DNA from 2 places in the Streptomyces sp. NPDC093085 genome. Region 2 is predicted to be linked to the other one. Evidence: riboswitches for the same ligand, from Rfam matches in the RefSeq annotation. Region 2 holds a riboswitch; the other holds the start of a gene.
The links. A riboswitch is a leader RNA that binds a small molecule or an ion and turns the genes downstream of it on or off. The one in region 2 is predicted to bind cobalamin.
Positions count from the first base shown of each region.

Region 1: linked by a shared signal. The riboswitch ahead of AB0O07_RS14775 (ribonucleoside-diphosphate reductase subunit alpha) and the one ahead of metE (5-methyltetrahydropteroyltriglutamate--homocysteine S-methyltransferase) in region 2 are both predicted to bind cobalamin.

Region 1 is NZ_JBFBFB010000004.1:239,286-246,978, reverse strand. It holds gene AB0O07_RS14785 (SDR family oxidoreductase) at 1-79, shown strand, start outside; gene AB0O07_RS14780 (ribonucleotide-diphosphate reductase subunit beta) at 169-1,212, opposite strand; gene AB0O07_RS14775 (ribonucleoside-diphosphate reductase subunit alpha) at 1,212-3,677, opposite strand; cobalamin riboswitch at 3,826-3,993, opposite strand; partial or broken gene AB0O07_RS14770 (Uma2 family endonuclease) at 4,064-4,659, shown strand; gene AB0O07_RS14765 (YbdD/YjiX family protein) at 4,741-4,956, opposite strand; gene AB0O07_RS14760 (carbon starvation CstA family protein) at 4,953-7,157, opposite strand; gene AB0O07_RS14755 (GntR family transcriptional regulator) at 7,452-7,693, opposite strand, start outside.
Region 2 is NZ_JBFBFB010000002.1:323,829-331,521, reverse strand. It holds gene mmsB (3-hydroxyisobutyrate dehydrogenase) at 1-452, shown strand, start outside; gene AB0O07_RS08095 (enoyl-CoA hydratase) at 449-1,243, shown strand; gene folP (dihydropteroate synthase) at 1,697-2,548, opposite strand; gene metF (methylenetetrahydrofolate reductase [NAD(P)H]) at 2,541-3,452, opposite strand; gene metE (5-methyltetrahydropteroyltriglutamate--homocysteine S-methyltransferase) at 3,531-5,849, opposite strand; cobalamin riboswitch at 6,014-6,217, opposite strand; gene AB0O07_RS08075 (histidine phosphatase family protein) at 6,462-7,103, shown strand; gene AB0O07_RS08070 (ATP-binding cassette domain-containing protein) at 7,641-7,693, opposite strand, start outside.

The DNA.
Region 1 (7,693 bases), on a different contig from region 2:
CACCCTCCCCTCCGACGGCCCCACCGGCACGGCCGTCACCGCCGACGAGGACCTGACCCATCACCGCCTCCCCTGGTGAGCACGGGGCCGGGCCCTGATCCCCCACCGGGAACCTCACGTGCCCGGCCCCGCTCTCACGTTCAACGGGGCGGCGGTCGGCGCAGTGGCTCAGAAGTCGTCGTCGAAGCCGACCGTGCCCTCCACCGCGACCTGGTAGGCCGAGGGGCGGCGTTCGAAGAAGTTGGTCAGCTCCTGGACGCCCTGGAGTTCCATGAAGGGGAACGGGTTCTCCGAGCCGTAGACCGGCGGGAAGCCGAGGCGCTGGAGGCGCTGGTCCGCCACGCACTCCAGGTAGGCACGCATCGACTCGGTGTTCATACCGGGCAGGCCGTCGCCGCAGAGGTCGCGGGCGAACTGCAACTCGGCCGCCACCGCCTCCTTCAGCATGTCGGTGACCTGCTGCTGGAGTGCGTCGTCGAAGAGCTCCGGCTCCTCCTTGCGGACCGTGTCCACGACGTCGAAGGCGAAGTTCATGTGCATCGTCTCGTCGCGGAAGACCCAGTTCGTGCCGGTGGCCAGGCCGTGCAGCAGGCCGCGCGAGCGGAACCAGTAGACGTAGGCGAAGGCACCGTAGAAGAACAGGCCCTCGATACAGGCAGCGAAGCAGATCAGGTTGAGGAGGAAGCGGCGGCGGTCGGCCTGGGTCTCCAGGCGTTCGATCTTCTCGACCGAGTCCATCCAGCGGAAGCAGAACTGCGCCTTCTCGCGGATCGACGGGATCTCCTCGACCGCGTCGAAGGCCGCCGCGCGGTCCTCGGGGTCCGGCAGGTAGGTGTCGAGCAGGGTCAGATAGAACTGGACGTGCACGGCCTCCTCGAAGAGCTGGCGCGAGAGGTAGAGCCGCGCCTCCGGGGAGTTGATGTGCTTGTAGAGCGTCAGCACCAGGTTGTTGGAGACGATCGAGTCGCCCGTCGCGAAGAACGCGACCAGCCGGCCGATCATGTGCTGCTCGCCCGGCGAGAGCTTGGCGAGGTCGGCCACGTCGGAGTGGAGGTCGACCTCCTCCACCGTCCACGTGTTCTTGATGGCGTCCCGGTAGCGCTCGTAGAAGTCCGGGTAGCGCATCGGGCGGAGGGTCAGTTCGAAACCCGGGTCCAGGAGGTTCTTCTCCTGGGACACGGAGCCGGACGGGGTGGGTTCGTAGGTGGGCATTACTGGCAGGCCTCGCAGGACTCGGGGTTCTCCAGGGAGCAGGCGATGGCCTCTTCCATGGGGGTGGACTGGGGCGGTACGGAGGAGGGGGCCGGGACGGAGACGGCGGACGGGGTCGAGCCGGCCGCGCGGGCGATCCTTGTGGCCGGGCGTGAGCGCAGGTAGTACGTGGTCTTCAGGCCCTTCTTCCAGGCGTACGCGTACATCGAGCTGAGCTTCCCGATGGTCGGCGTCTCCAGGAAGAGGTTGAGCGACTGGCTCTGGTCGAGGAACGGCGTACGGGCGGCGGCCATGTCGATCAGGCCGCGCTGCGGGATCTCCCACGCCGTACGGAACAGCTCGCGCACCTCGGCCGGGATCCAGGTGAAGCCCGCCACCGAGCCGCTGGACTCGCGCAGCGCCTCGCGGGTCTGCGCGTCCCAGACGCCGAGCCGCTTCAACTCGTCCACCAGGTACGAGTTGACCTGGAGGAACTCCCCGGAGAGCGTCTCGCGCTTGAACAGGTTCGAGACCTGCGGCTCGATGCACTCGTACACGCCCGCGATGGACGCGATGGTCGCCGTCGGCGCGATGGCGAGGAGGAGAGAGTTCCGCATACCGGTCCCGGCGACCCGGGCGCGCAGCGCCGCCCACCGCTCGGGCCAGTGCAGGTCCACGTCGTAGTGGTCGGGGTGGAGCACCCCGCGCGCGGCGCGCGTCTTCGACCAGGCGGGGAGCGGACCGTTCCGCTCGGCGAGGTCGCAGGAGGCCTCGTACGCCGCCAGCATGATTCTTTCGGCGATCCGGGTGGAGAGCGCCGCCGCCTCGGGGGAGTCGAAGGGCAGGCGCAGCTTGAAGAAGACGTCCTGGAGGCCCATCGCGCCCAGGCCCACCGGACGCCACTTGGCGTTGGAGCGGCCCGCCTGCTCGGTCGGGTAGAAGTTGATGTCCACGACGCGGTCGAGGAAGGTCACGGCGGTGACGACGGTGCGGTCCAGCCGCTCCCAGTCGATCTCGCCGGTCGCCTCGTCCACGAAGGCGCCCAGGTTGACCGAGCCCAGGTTGCAGACGGCCGTCTCGCCGTCGTCCGTGACCTCCAGGATCTCCGTGCAGAGGTTGGAGGAGTGGACGGTGTGGCCGGGCTCGGCGGTCTGGTTGGCCGTACGGTTCGACGCGTCCTTGAAGGTCATCCAGCCGTTGCCGGTCTGCGCGAGGGTGCGCATCATCCGGCCGTACAGCTCCCTGGCCTTGATGGTCTTGCGCGCGAGGCCGTCGGCCTCCGCCTTGCGGTACGCGGTGTCGAACGCGTCGCCCCAGAGGTCGACCAGGTCCGGCACATCGGCGGGGGAGAAGAGCGACCACTCGCCGTCCGCCTCGACCCGGCGCATGAACTCGTCGGGGATCCAGTGCGCGAGGTTCAGGTTGTGCGTACGGCGGGCCTCCTCACCGGTGTTGTCGCGCAGCTCCAGGAACTCCTCCAGGTCCGCGTGCCAGGTCTCCAGGTAGACACAGGCGGCTCCCTTGCGCCGGCCGCCCTGGTTGACGGCGGCGACCGAGGAGTCGAGGGTCCGCAGGAACGGGACGATGCCGTTGGAGTGGCCGTTGGTGCCCCGGATCAGCGAACCGCGCGAGCGGATGCGCGAGTACGAGAGGCCGATGCCGCCCGCGTGCTTGGAGAGCCGCGCCACCTGGTGGTAGCGGTCGTAGATGGAGTCCAGCTCGTCCAGCGGCGAGTCCAGCAGGTAGCAGGAGGACATCTGCGGGTGGCGGGTGCCGGAGTTGAAGAGCGTGGGGGAGGAGGGGAGGTAGTCCAGCCGGCTCATCAGGCCGTAGAGCGCGGCGACCTCGTCGAGCGCCTGGGCGCTGTCGTTCTCGGCGAGCCCGGCGGCCACGCGCAGCAGGAAGAACTGCGGGGTCTCGATCACCTTGCGGGTCAGCGGGTGGCGCAGGAGATAGCGGCTGTAGAGGGTGCGGAGCCCGAAGTAGCCGAAGCGGTCGTCGGCGGCCGGGTCGATCAGGCTGTCCAGGCGGGCCGCGTGGAGGGCGGCGAAGGCGGCCGTACGGTCCGCGATCAGCCCCTCGCGGTGGCCGGCGGCGATGGACGCGGAGAACGACACGGCGCCCTGCGAGGCCGCCTCTTCGGCGATCGTACGGGTGAGGAGCCGGGCGGCGAGGCGGGAGTAGGCCGGGTCCTCGGAGATCTGCCCGGCCGCCGCCTCGGTCGCGAGTTCGCGCAGCTCCGCCTCGTCCGAGGCCGCGTTACGGCCGCGCAGCGCGGCGGCGGCGATCCGGCCCGGGTCGGCGTCGGGCAGGTCGGCGGTGAGCTCGGTCAGGGTGCGCAGCAGCGCGGTGCCGGGCGCGTCGGTGCCGGGCGCGTCCGTTCCGGGGGCGGTGGGTCCAGGGGGCTGGGCGGTCCCCGGATTCCGCTCGGCTCCCGGCTGCCGCTCGGCCGTCTCTGTCACCGGATCCGCTGGCGCGATGGTCACGCTGTGCTCTCCCTCGCTCGGCTCGGGGCCGCGAGGAGGCACGGGGAAGCGCACGGACGGGGCGCCCGGCCCCGGTCGGCGGGGCAGCGCTCCGTACGGCGTCCACCGGCCCATCCACGAGGCCCGGACGTCTGGCGCCGGGTTCGGTCGAACCAGGCGCACCGCCGGCAGGTGTTCGGACTGAGGGCGCGACAAAGCGCGCCACAGTACACCGTTGCGGGACAGTTCCGGATTCACACCGGATTCCCCTGCGTCGGCAGCGAGGTCGAGCATACATCTGGGGGGCGCGCGGCGCGCCACCCCCCAGATGTTGTGTCGTGGGTCGCTTCGGGCGGTCTTGTCGGACCCCTCCGCTATCGTCGTGAGGACACGGAGGAGGTACGCCCATGACGGCCATCGACTACGAGTCCCAGATCCATCCCGAGGAGTTCGACGAGGCCGCCCGGATACTCGCCCGGACGATACAGAGCATCCGGCTCGAACTCATCGACGGGAAGATCAGGAGCAGGGTCGTGCCGGACGGGGACCACGGACGCATCGTCGAGTGGCTGACACGTATCTGTATGCAGTCCCGTCCGGAGCTCTGGCTCCATCCCGACCAGGGGATCCATGTGCAGGGTTCCGGAGGGGCCGAGCCCGTCCGGACGGCTCGCTCGCGCTGAGCGGCGCCTTCGTCGGCCAAGGGGAGTGGGCCGATCCGGCCCCGGTCCTGATGGTCGTCGAGGTCACCTCGTACGACTCCGACACCGACTCAGACACCGACGACCGTGACCGGGTGGAGAAGCCACGCGCCTACGCCCAGACCGACATCCCGGTCTATCTGCTCATCGACCGGGAGAACTGCCAGGTGACCGTCTACAGCGAGCCGGACGGGGGGCGGTACGAGATCATTCACACCGTGCCGTTCGGCAAGGAGATCACTCTCCCCGCACCGGTCGGGATCACGCTGGAGACCGGGCAGCTCAAGGACTGGGTGCGCTGATGTGAGAACGGGCGGGCCGCCGGGCCTCCCCGTGGGAAGGCCCGGCGGCCCGTGCCGCGTCCAGGCCGGCTCGATGGCGGCTCAGCAGCAGCGGAAGCCCTCGCGCGGGTCGGCCTCGCGGGCGTCCGTACGGCTCCGTTCGAAGGCCCGCCGGGTCATGACCTCCCGGGCGGGGTCGCAGGCCCGGGTGTGGGCGACGTACCGTTCGTACGCGGACTCGCCGGTCAGTTCCCGTACGTACCACCGGATCCGGCCGGCCAGATGGCGCACCCGGGCTGCCGGGGCCGCCCCGGTCATGACGTCGCCGTTCCCGCGGGGACGGAGTCGCGTGCGGCGGCCTCGGCGGCGGCCAGCTCCTCCTTCTCCTCGCGGGTGGGGATCAGGCCGGCCGGGGCGACGATCTTCGACTCGACGTAGGGCGTCTCCGACAGCGTGACGCTCTCGGGGGCGCGGATCGCCTTGAGGCAGACCCGGCCCGCGTCCGCGATGACGACGAGGATCAGGAGGGCGAAGACCGCCGAGAGCACCCCGTCCACCGTGGAGTTGGTCACCACCGTGTGCATGTCGTCCATCGTCTTCGCCGGGGCCAGCACCTCGCCCCGGTCGATCGCCGACTGGTAGACGTCGCGCTGGGTGAAGAATCCCACGCGCGGATCGCCCGAGAAGATCTTCTGCCAGCTCGCGGTGAGCGTGACGGCGGCGTCCCAGGCGAGCGGGACACCCGTCACCCACGCCCACTTCAGCCGGCCGGACTTGACCAGCAGCGTGGTGCAGACGGCGAGCGCCACCGCGGCCAGGAGCTGGTTGGCGATGCCGAAGAGCGGGAAGAGCTGGTTGATGCCGCCCAGCGGGTCGTGCACGCCGACCCAGAGGAAGTACCCCCAGCCGCCGACCACGACCGCGCTGGCGAACCAGACGCCCGGCTTCCAGCTCACCTGGCGCATCGGCTTGTAGAGGTTGCCCAGCGTGTCCTGGAGCATGAAGCGCCCGACACGGGTGCCCGCGTCCACCGTGGTCAGGATGAAGAGCGCCTCGAACATGATCGCGAAGTGATACCAGAACGCCTTCATCGCGGTGCCGCCGACGACCGACGAGAAGATCTCCGACATGCCGAGCGCGAAGGTCGGCGCGCCGCCGGTCCGCGAGAGCAGGCTGGTCTCCTCGACATCCTTGGCGGCCTGCGCCAGTTGGTCGGGCGAGATGGTGAAGCCCAGGTTGGCGACGGCCTGGGACGCGGAATCGACCGTTCCGCCCATGAGGCCGGCCGGCGAGTTGACCGCGAAGTAGAGGCCCGGGTCGATGATGCAGGCGGCGATCAGCGCCATGATGGCGACGAACGACTCGGTCAGCATCGCGCCGTACCCGATCATCCGGATCTGGGTCTCCTTCTGGACCATCTTCGGCGTCGTGCCCGAGGAGATCAGCGAGTGGAAACCCGAGAGCGCGCCGCACGCGATGGTGATGAAGACGAACGGGAACATGGAGCCGGCGAAGACCGGCCCGTCGCCCCGGCTCGCGAACTCCGTGACCGCGTCCATCTTCAGCGTCGGCAGCGCGACGGCCACGCCCAGCGCGAGCAGCACGATCGTGCCGACCTTCATGAACGTCGACAGGTAGTCGCGCGGCGCCAGCAGCATCCACACCGGGAGCACGGAGGCGAGGAAGCCGTACGCCACCATCCAGATGACCAGGGTGCCGGCCTCCAGCGTGAAGGTGTCGGCGAGCGAGGAGTCGGCGACCCAGCCGCCCGCCACGATGGCGAGCAGCAGCAGCGCCACCCCGATCAGCGAGACCTCGGTGACCCGGCCCGGGCGCAGCACCCGCAGGTAGACGCCCATGAAGAGGGCGATCGGGATGGTCATGGCGATGGAGAAGACGCCCCACGGCGAGTGCGCCAGCGCGTTGACGATGACCAGCGCCAGCACCGCCAGCAGGATGATCATGATCATGAAGACGGCAATCAGCGCGGCGGCGCCGCCGAACGGGCCGATCTCCTCACGGGCGATCTGGCCGAGCGAACGGCCGTCGCGGCGCGTGGAGAAGAAGAGCGTCACCATGTCCTGGACCGCGCCCGCGAAGATGACGCCCGCGACGATCCAGATGGTGCCCGGCAGATACCCCATCTGGGCGGCGAGTACGGGGCCGACCAGCGGGCCCGCGCCCGCGATCGCCGCGAAGTGGTGGCCGAAGAGCACCCGCCGGTCGGTGGGGTGGAAGTCGACGCCGTTGTCGAGGCGTTCGGCCGGGGTGGCGCGCGTCTTGTCGACCTTGAGGACGCGGTGCGCGATGAAGCGCGAGTAGAAGCGGTAGCCGATGGCGTACGATCCGAGGGCCGCGGCCAGCATCCAGGCCGCCGAGACCTCCTCGCCCCGGGAGAGGGCGAGCACCGCCCACCCCGCCGCGCCCACGAGGGCGACCACCGTCCATATCAGGACGGATTTCGGGGTGAGGCCGCCCAGGGTTCTCTTCGGGGTGCCGGTCGGTGCGGGCTCTGGCATGGTGAGTCGTCCCCTTACTGGTCGCCGCGGGTCACCGTCGGCCGCCGCCGGTCACCCGCGCATTACCTGATGCGTCACGCGCAGGAAATCTAGGGGACCTTTCCGGGACGCGCTACCACCAGGCCATATATCGGTACGTCAACTGCCCGTACACGGTGGGTTTATGGCGGCGTGGTGGGGTTTTCCCCGCCCCCGAACGGGTTCCCCAGGGGGCTGTTCGGGGCTCGGGGGCTCGGGGGCGCGTCGGGGGCGTACGTCAGAGGCGTGCTCAGGGGCGTACGTCAGAGGCGTGCGTCAGGGGCGCGGGCGCTGGAGGCGGGCGACGAACTTGTACCGGTCGCCGCGGTAGACGGACCGTACCCACTCGACCGGTTCCCCCGCCGCGTCGAGCGAGTGGCGCGAGAGCATCAGCATCGGCAGCCCCACGTCCGTACCGAGCAGCCCGGCCTCGCGCGGGGTGGCGAGCGAGGTCTCGATGGTCTCCTCGGCCTCGGCGAGATGGACGTCGTACACCTCGGCCAGCGCGGTGTAGAGGG
Region 2 (7,693 bases):
TGGAGACCATGGGGAAGAAGGCCGTGCGCTGCGGCGGCCCGGGAGCCGGACAGGCAGCGAAGATCTGCAACAACATGATCCTCGGCATCTCCATGATCGCTGTCAGTGAGGCGTTCGTCCTCGGCGAGAGCCTCGGCCTCTCCCACCAGGCCCTGTACGACGTGGCCTCCACGGCCTCCGGCCAGTGCTGGGCGCTCAGCGTGAACTGTCCGGTCCCAGGCCCCGTGCCTGCCAGCCCCGCCAACCGCGACTACCGGCCCGGCTTCGCCGCCGCCCTGATGGCCAAGGATCTCGGCCTGGCCGCCAACGCGGTACGTGCGGGTGGAGTGCGGGCGGAACTGGGGCTTCGGGCATCCGAGTTGTACGCCGCCTATGCCGAGCGGGCCGGTACCACCGAGGACTTCTCCGGCATCGTACGAACCATCCGGAACCAGAGCGGAGAACAGGCATGACCGCCGCAGACCAGACACTGAACTACGAGACGATCCTCGTCGAGCGCAGAGGCCGCACGGCCCTGCTCACCCTCAACCGTCCGACGGCCCTCAACGCGCTGAACCTGAAGGTCATGCACGAGGTCGTGGCAGCAACCGAGGCCCTCGACCGGGACCCTGACTGCGGCTGCATCGTCATCACCGGCTCCACGAAGGCGTTCGCGGCCGGCGCCGACATCAAGGAAATGCAGCCGCAGAGCTACATGGACATGTACCTCACCGACTGGTTCACCGCCTGGGACCGGCTCGCGCAGGTGCGCACCCCGACCGTCGCGGCCGTCTCCGGGTACGCCCTCGGCGGCGGCTGCGAACTCGCGATGCTCTGCGACATCCTGCTCGCCGCGGACACAGCGGTCTTCGGCCAGCCGGAGATCAAGCTCGGCGTGATCCCCGGGATCGGCGGGTCCCAGCGGCTTACCCGGGCGGTCGGCAAGGCCAAGGCCATGGAACTGTGCCTCACCGGACGCACCATGGACGCGACCGAGGCCGAGCGCGCCGGACTGGTCTCACGGGTCGTGCCCGTGGACGAACTGCTCGGCGAGGCACACGCCGTCGCCGAGACCGTCGCCGGCATGTCGCTACCCGTGGCGATGATGGCGAAAGAGGCAGTTGGCCGGGCCTTCGAGACCACGCTCGCCGAGGGGGTCCGCTTCGAGCGCCGTCTCTTCCACGCGGTGTTCGCCACCGCAGACCAGAAGGAGGGTATGGGGGCCTTCGCCGACAAGCGGAAGCCCACCTTTCGGCACAGGTGAACTCGGTAGGGGCGACACTCGCGAACTGTGGCTTCTGCAGGGTGGTCACCACCGCATCGGTCCCCTGGAGGAGCCGCTGCACAGCGGCGCGAACGAGGTGGTGGACGCGCACGCTGTACGAGATCGACGTCCCGCGACAGGTTCAGGCGCGGGTGGAGGGAACAGGCGTCACAAGGTGAAGACCACGGGCTTCGGCCACCACGTCTACCAGAAGCACTACTTCAGGGTGTCCATCGACGCCGGACGCCCTGGACTGTCTGATCGCCTGCGCCGTCCCCTCTGGGAGGAGACCCGCCTGGCCACCCTCCATGCGGCCCCGCGCCACGCCGTGCCGGCCCGCAGGAGAGTCCATCCCCACTCCAGAGAGGCCCGATCTCCGCGAACGGCCCTACCACCGGCCGGATCGCCCACGTCACGGAGCAACTCGCCCGACAACGTCCTGACTCTGCCGCGTCACCAGCCACTTTCCTTGGCAGTCTCCAGAGCTTCGAAAACCGTGAGCGAGTCGCGGAGCGCGGCGATGTCGTGGGTGCGTATGAAGTCCGCACCGCTGCGTGCGGCATACAGTTCCGCCGCCAGTGTGGCCGGACCGATTCCGGGAAGGCCGCTCCCGGTGAGCTCTCGCAGAAACGACTTGCGGGAGGGGGAGACGAGCACCGGTACGTCGAAGCGTGCCTTCAGCCGTTCGAGACCGGCCAGGGTCCTCAGCGACGGTTCGGGCGTGCTGCCCAGGAAATGGCCCAGACCCGGGTCGATGATCAGCCTGTCGTGTCCGATACCGGCCTGCTCCAGCGTGGCCAGGCGTTCGGCGAAGAACTCCTCTATTCCTCTGCATACTTCCGCGGGATCGGTCCGCACTCTGGTGGCCGGGCCGCGGCGCTGCACGGAGTGCATGACGACGAGTCGGCATCCACTGTCGGCGAGTGCACCGTACTGGGCGGGATCGTCGAAGCCCTGGATGTCGTTGAGATAGGTGGCGCCCCGTGCCGCGGCGAACCGTTGTGTCGAGGGCCGATATGAGTCCACCGATACAGGGATGCCCTCGGCGACCAGTTGGTCGATGACGTCTGCCAGTCGCTTCATCTCCTCGTCCTCGCTCACCTGCTGGGCTCCCGGATGGCTCGCGGCGGGCCCGAGCTCGATGACGCCCGCCCCCTCCGAGCGCAACCGGTGCGCATGGGACACAGCGGCCTGGGTGGTGAGGAACCTGTTTCCGTCAGAGAACGAATCCGTGGTCATGTTGACGATTCCGACCAGCGAGGGGCGGCGGATTCCCACAGGCGAGGTGTTCCCTGGCTTATCCATGGAGGTCAAGGTTCTGATAGATCTCTGTTGTCACCGTGGAGAAATTCATGGTCATGAAGTGGAGTCCGGGAGCCCCTTCGGCGAGCAGTCGGCTGCACATCGCGATGGCGTGGTCGATTCCGAGGGCCCGGACCGCTCGGGGATCGTCCTGCACGGCAACCATGGACTCGGCCAGCGGGGCGGGGATGACGGCGGTGGAGAGGGTCGGAATACGTTGCAGTGAGCGGATGGTGGTGACCGGCATGATCTCCGGGATGATCGGTGTCTCGCAGCCGGCCGCCGTCACCCGGTCACGGAAGCGCAGATAGTCCTCGACATCGAAGAACATCTGGGTGATGGCGTAGTCGGCGCCGGCCCGGCACTTGTTCACGAAGTGGCGGATGTCGCTGTCCCGATCGGGGGAGCGGGGATGCATCTCGGGGAAGGCGGCGACGCCGACGCAGAAGTTTCCTGACTCCTTGATCAGGCTGACCAGTTCACTCGCGTACTGGATGCCCCGAGGATGTTGTGCCCAGGGGCCGAGCGGGTCACCCGGCGGGTCTCCGCGCAGAGCGAGGACGTTCCGCACGCCCTGGTCGGCGTAGTGCCCCAGAATGTTGCGCAGTTCGGCGACACTGTGGTCCACCGCGGTGAGGTGCGCGACCGGGGTGAGCGTGGTCTCCTGGGCGATCCGCCCTGTGACGTTGACGGTCCGGCCTCGTGTCGAACCGCCGGCGCCGTAGGTCACCGAGACAAACGTAGGCGCCAGCGTCTCCAGTTTACGGATCGCGGTCCAGAGCCCGGCTTCGGCGGACGTGCTGCGTGGTGGCATGAATTCGAAGGAGTAGGAGTGACCTCCTCGTGCGAGGAGGTCGCGAATGGACAGTGCGCTGTCCGCCCTTGTACTGGGGATGCCGAGAGCCATGGGCTGCTGCTTTCTCTCAAGCCGGGGGCCGGGGGAGGAAGGCGGGTGCTTCCTCCCCCCGGCCTGCTGGGCTTGTGGTCAGGACGCGGTGAGTTCCTCGCGGACCGCGCGGGCGGCGGTGACCAGGTTCTCCAGGGACGCGCGGGTCTCGGGCCAGCCGCGGGTCTTCAGCCCGCAGTCGGGGTTGACCCACAGCCTCTCGGCGGGGATGGCCCGGAGGCCGGCCCGCAGCAGATCAGCGGCTTCCCGCGCGCTCGGCACGCGTGGGGAGTGGATGTCGTACACACCGGGCCCGGCCTCGCGCGGGTAGCCGTGGGCGGCGAGTTCGCGGGCGACCTGCATGTGGGAGCGGGCGGCTTCCAGGCTGATGACGTCGGCGTCGAGGTCGTCGATGGCCTGGACGATGTCGCCGAACTCGGCGTAGCACATGTGCGTGTGGATCTGGGTGTCCGGCCGCACTCCGGCCGTGGTGAGCCGGAACGCTTCCGTCGCCCACGCCAGGTACGCCGGACGGTCGGCGGCCCGCAGCGGCAGGGTCTCGCGCAGCGCGGGCTCGTCCACCTGGATGACCGAGGTCCCGGCCGCCTCCAGGCCGTTCACCTCGTCGCGCAGCGCGAGGGCGACCTGGCGGGCGGTGTCGCCGAGGGGCTGGTCGTCGCGGACGAAGGACCAGGCGAGCATGGTGACCGGTCCGGTGAGCATGCCCTTGACCGGGCGGTCGCTCAGCGACTGGGCGTAGGACGTCCAGCGTACGGTCATCGGTTCGGGGCGGGAGATGTCCCCGGCGAGGATCGGCGGGCGGACGTACCGGGTGCCGTAGGACTGGACCCAGCCGTGCTGGGTGGCGAGGTAGCCGGTGAGCTGTTCGGCGAAGTACTGCACCATGTCGTTGCGCTCGGGCTCGCCGTGCACCAGGACATCGATGCCGGTCCTCTCCTGGAAGGAGATGACCTCCTGGATCTCGGCCTTGATGCGCCTCTCGTACCCGGCGGTGTCGATCCGACCAGCGCGCAGGTCGGCGCGGGCCGTGCGCAGTTCGGTTGTCTGAGGGAAGGAGCCGATGGTGGTGGTCGGAAGCAGCGGCAGGCCGAGGTGGGAGCGCTGGGCCGCGGCGCGTTCGGCGTACGGCTGGGAGCGTCGCGCATCGGCGTCCGTCACGGCCTCGGAGCGGGCTCGCACGGCGGGGTCACGCGTGATGGGTGAGCTGGCGCGGGCGGCGAGGTCGGCACGGTTGGCGGCGATTTCGCCGATGATGGTGTCGGTGCCCTGGGCAAGGCCCCTGGCGAGGGTGACGATCTCAGCTGTCTTCTGCTTGGCGAAGGCCAGCCAGCGCCGGATCTGCGGGTCGATGTCCCCCTCGGTCGTGGCGTCCAGCGGGACGTGCAGAAGGGAGCAGGAGGCGGCGACATCGACGCGGTCGGCGAGCCCGAGGAGGGTGCCGAGAGTGGACAACGACTTCTCCAGGTCGTTGATCCAGATGTTGCGGCCGTTGACGACACCGGCGACCAGGCGCTTGCCGGGCAGTCCGCCCACGGCGGCGAGATCGTCGAGGTTGGCGGCCGCGGCGTCGGTGAAGTCCAGGGCGAGTCCGTCGACCGGCGCCTTGGCGAGGACGGGCAGGGCCTCGCCGAGCCGGTCGAAGTAGGAGGCCACCAGGAGCTTGGGCCGGTCGGTGAGGACTCCGAGGTCGCGGTAGGCGCGGGCGGCGGCGTTCAGGTCGGCCGGGGTGCGGTCCTGGACCAGGGCGGGCTCGTCCAACTGCACCCACTCCGCGCCCGCCGCGCGCAGGTCGGCGAGGACTTCCGCGTACACGGGGAGCAGCCGGTCCAGCAGGGTGAGCGGCTCGAAGTCCGCGGGTACGGCGGGGGCGGGCTTGGCGAGCAGCAGGTAGGTGACCGGGCCGATGAGTACCGGGCGGGCGCTCAGCCCGAGGGCGAGGGCTTCTTTCAGCTCGGCGACCTGCTTGGTCGAGTCGGCCGTGAAGACCGTGTCCGGGCCCAGCTCGGGCACCAGGTAGTGGTAGTTGGTGTCGAACCACTTGGTCATCTCCAGCGGCGCGACGTCCTGGGTGCCGCGGGCCATCGCGAAGTAGCCGTCCAGCGGATCGACGGCCACTGCGGCGCGGTGGCGCGCGGGGATCGCGCCGACCATGACGGTGGTGTCCAGGACATGGTCGTAGTACGAGAAGTCCCCGGTCGGGACCTCGGTGATGCCGGCATCCGAGAGCTGCCGCCAGCTGTGGGCGCGCAGGTCGGCGGAGGCGGAGCGGAGGGCGTCGGCGGGGACACGGCCCTTCCAGTAGCCCTCGATCGCCTTCTTGAGTTCCCGGTTCGGGCCTTGGCGGGGGTAGCCGTACACGGTGGCCCGTGCTGCCGCGGCTGCGGACTTCGTTGTCACGGAAATCTCCTTCGCGAGATATCTCCCTGGAATCCCGGGACAGGACGCGAGCGCGAAGGGGTGACGAACCGGACGGACCCGACCTCGCGCGGCACAGCGCGGTCATCCGCCTGATATGTACGCCGACCCGCCCACGAGGTCACCGGGATCTCCGCGCACGAATGGTTCGTACACGGGCAACGGGCAGGTCTTCGGACTCGCGAGCACGCCTTCCCGAGGAAGACACCTACTGGCCGTCGCTTCCCAGACCCTGTACGTCGGATCCAGTGCGTATGACGGCGGTCGTTCCCACTCACCGCTGCGGGGCAGTCCCGGATTCCCACCGGGTTCCCTCTTACGACGCGTCTGCCTGGAGGGCAGGGCGAACCAGCTGCACCGGCCAGGCTAGAGCGTGGACACCTCTTTGGTCGAGCACGTTCACATTCCGGAATGTGACATGGGACACAGGATCTTCCGTCTGGCCTTCAACGGGCACGATTGCCGAGACCGGCACCGGCCCCTACCGCCTCGCCGGAACCCCGAGCCGAGGAACCCGTTTGATGGCTCGGGACGCTCTCTTCCATAGTTGCGGTCGGCAACCAGGCAGGACGTTCTACCAGGAGGCACGTACTCATGCGGACTCTTTACGTCGTCACCCATCCGGAGGCGACCCACCACGTCGAGGGAACCGTCGGCGGATGGCATGATTCGCAGCTGACGTCCGCCGGCATCCGTGCGGCGGTCTCCATTGCCCAGGCGCTGCGCGTCCAGATCCCGGACGGCGCCGAGGTGGAGCTGTTCTCCTCGGATCTGCAGCGCACTCGGCGGACGGCCGATGAGGTGGCCGATGCGTTCGGTGTGCAGCCGGTCCTGGATCGCAGACTGCGGGAGAAGTCGTACGGCGAGGCGGAGGGAAGGCCGCAGAGGTGGCTCGACCGGCGCTTCATTCCACCGCCGGCTGTCGGAGAACGGATGGACCACGACGAGGGCGTGCAGGGTGCGGAGACCAAGGCCGCGTGGGCGCGGCGCATCTATACGGCCATGGACGAGATCCTGCGGAGCTCTTGCACATACCAGATTGTCGTGACGCACGGCGGCTCCCTGACGTGCGTCGTGGCGTCCTGGATCAAGATGCCGATCGAGTCGGCCGGCTATGTCAGTTTCCGGGCGCCCTCCGCCAGCATCACCACACTGCGCGAAGACGATTTCTTTCACAACCGTCAGGTCGTCACACTCGGTGACACCCGCCATCTCGGCAGTGCCAAAGCGGGCTGACCTCCACCTGGCCCGTTTCCACGGCTCGCCCCAGTGGAGTAGCGGGCTCTCCCCTGCGGTGACGTCACTTCTCGATCGGGCGCTTCTTCCGGGGCGCCAAGATCGCCGCCGGTGGACATCCGGTGGACAGGCGTGCGGCGCGCGTGCGGAGCGGTGGACGAACGGCTGGCTGCGGTCGGATGATGAGCGGCCGGTATCTCTGCGAACAGAGTTCGGTTCTTGGGAACTCAACCGGGGCGGTGCCGAACCTGTGGCATACATGGCATGAGTCCGTCCAGGTGTTGTGCGGATTGTGGAGAGTTTCGATGCTTTCATGTGTGCGGTGAGGTGTGACGGCCGTGGTGACGAGGCTCCTTGTGGTGGATTGCGGCAGTGAGGACGGAGGGGAGAAGGGCAGGGGCAGAGCGTCCGGGGGCAAGAACGCCCACCTCAAGTCAACTGCTTTCGTGGTCCGGCCTTAAGGGCCGGTGACCGGCCTCCCCGCCGTTGAGGATGACATCACCTGCAGATCACCCTCTGCGGACACGTGGCCGCTCGTCACTCCGCGACCGTCGCCTTGACGGTAATTCCGTGAGTGCCCCATTGGGTTG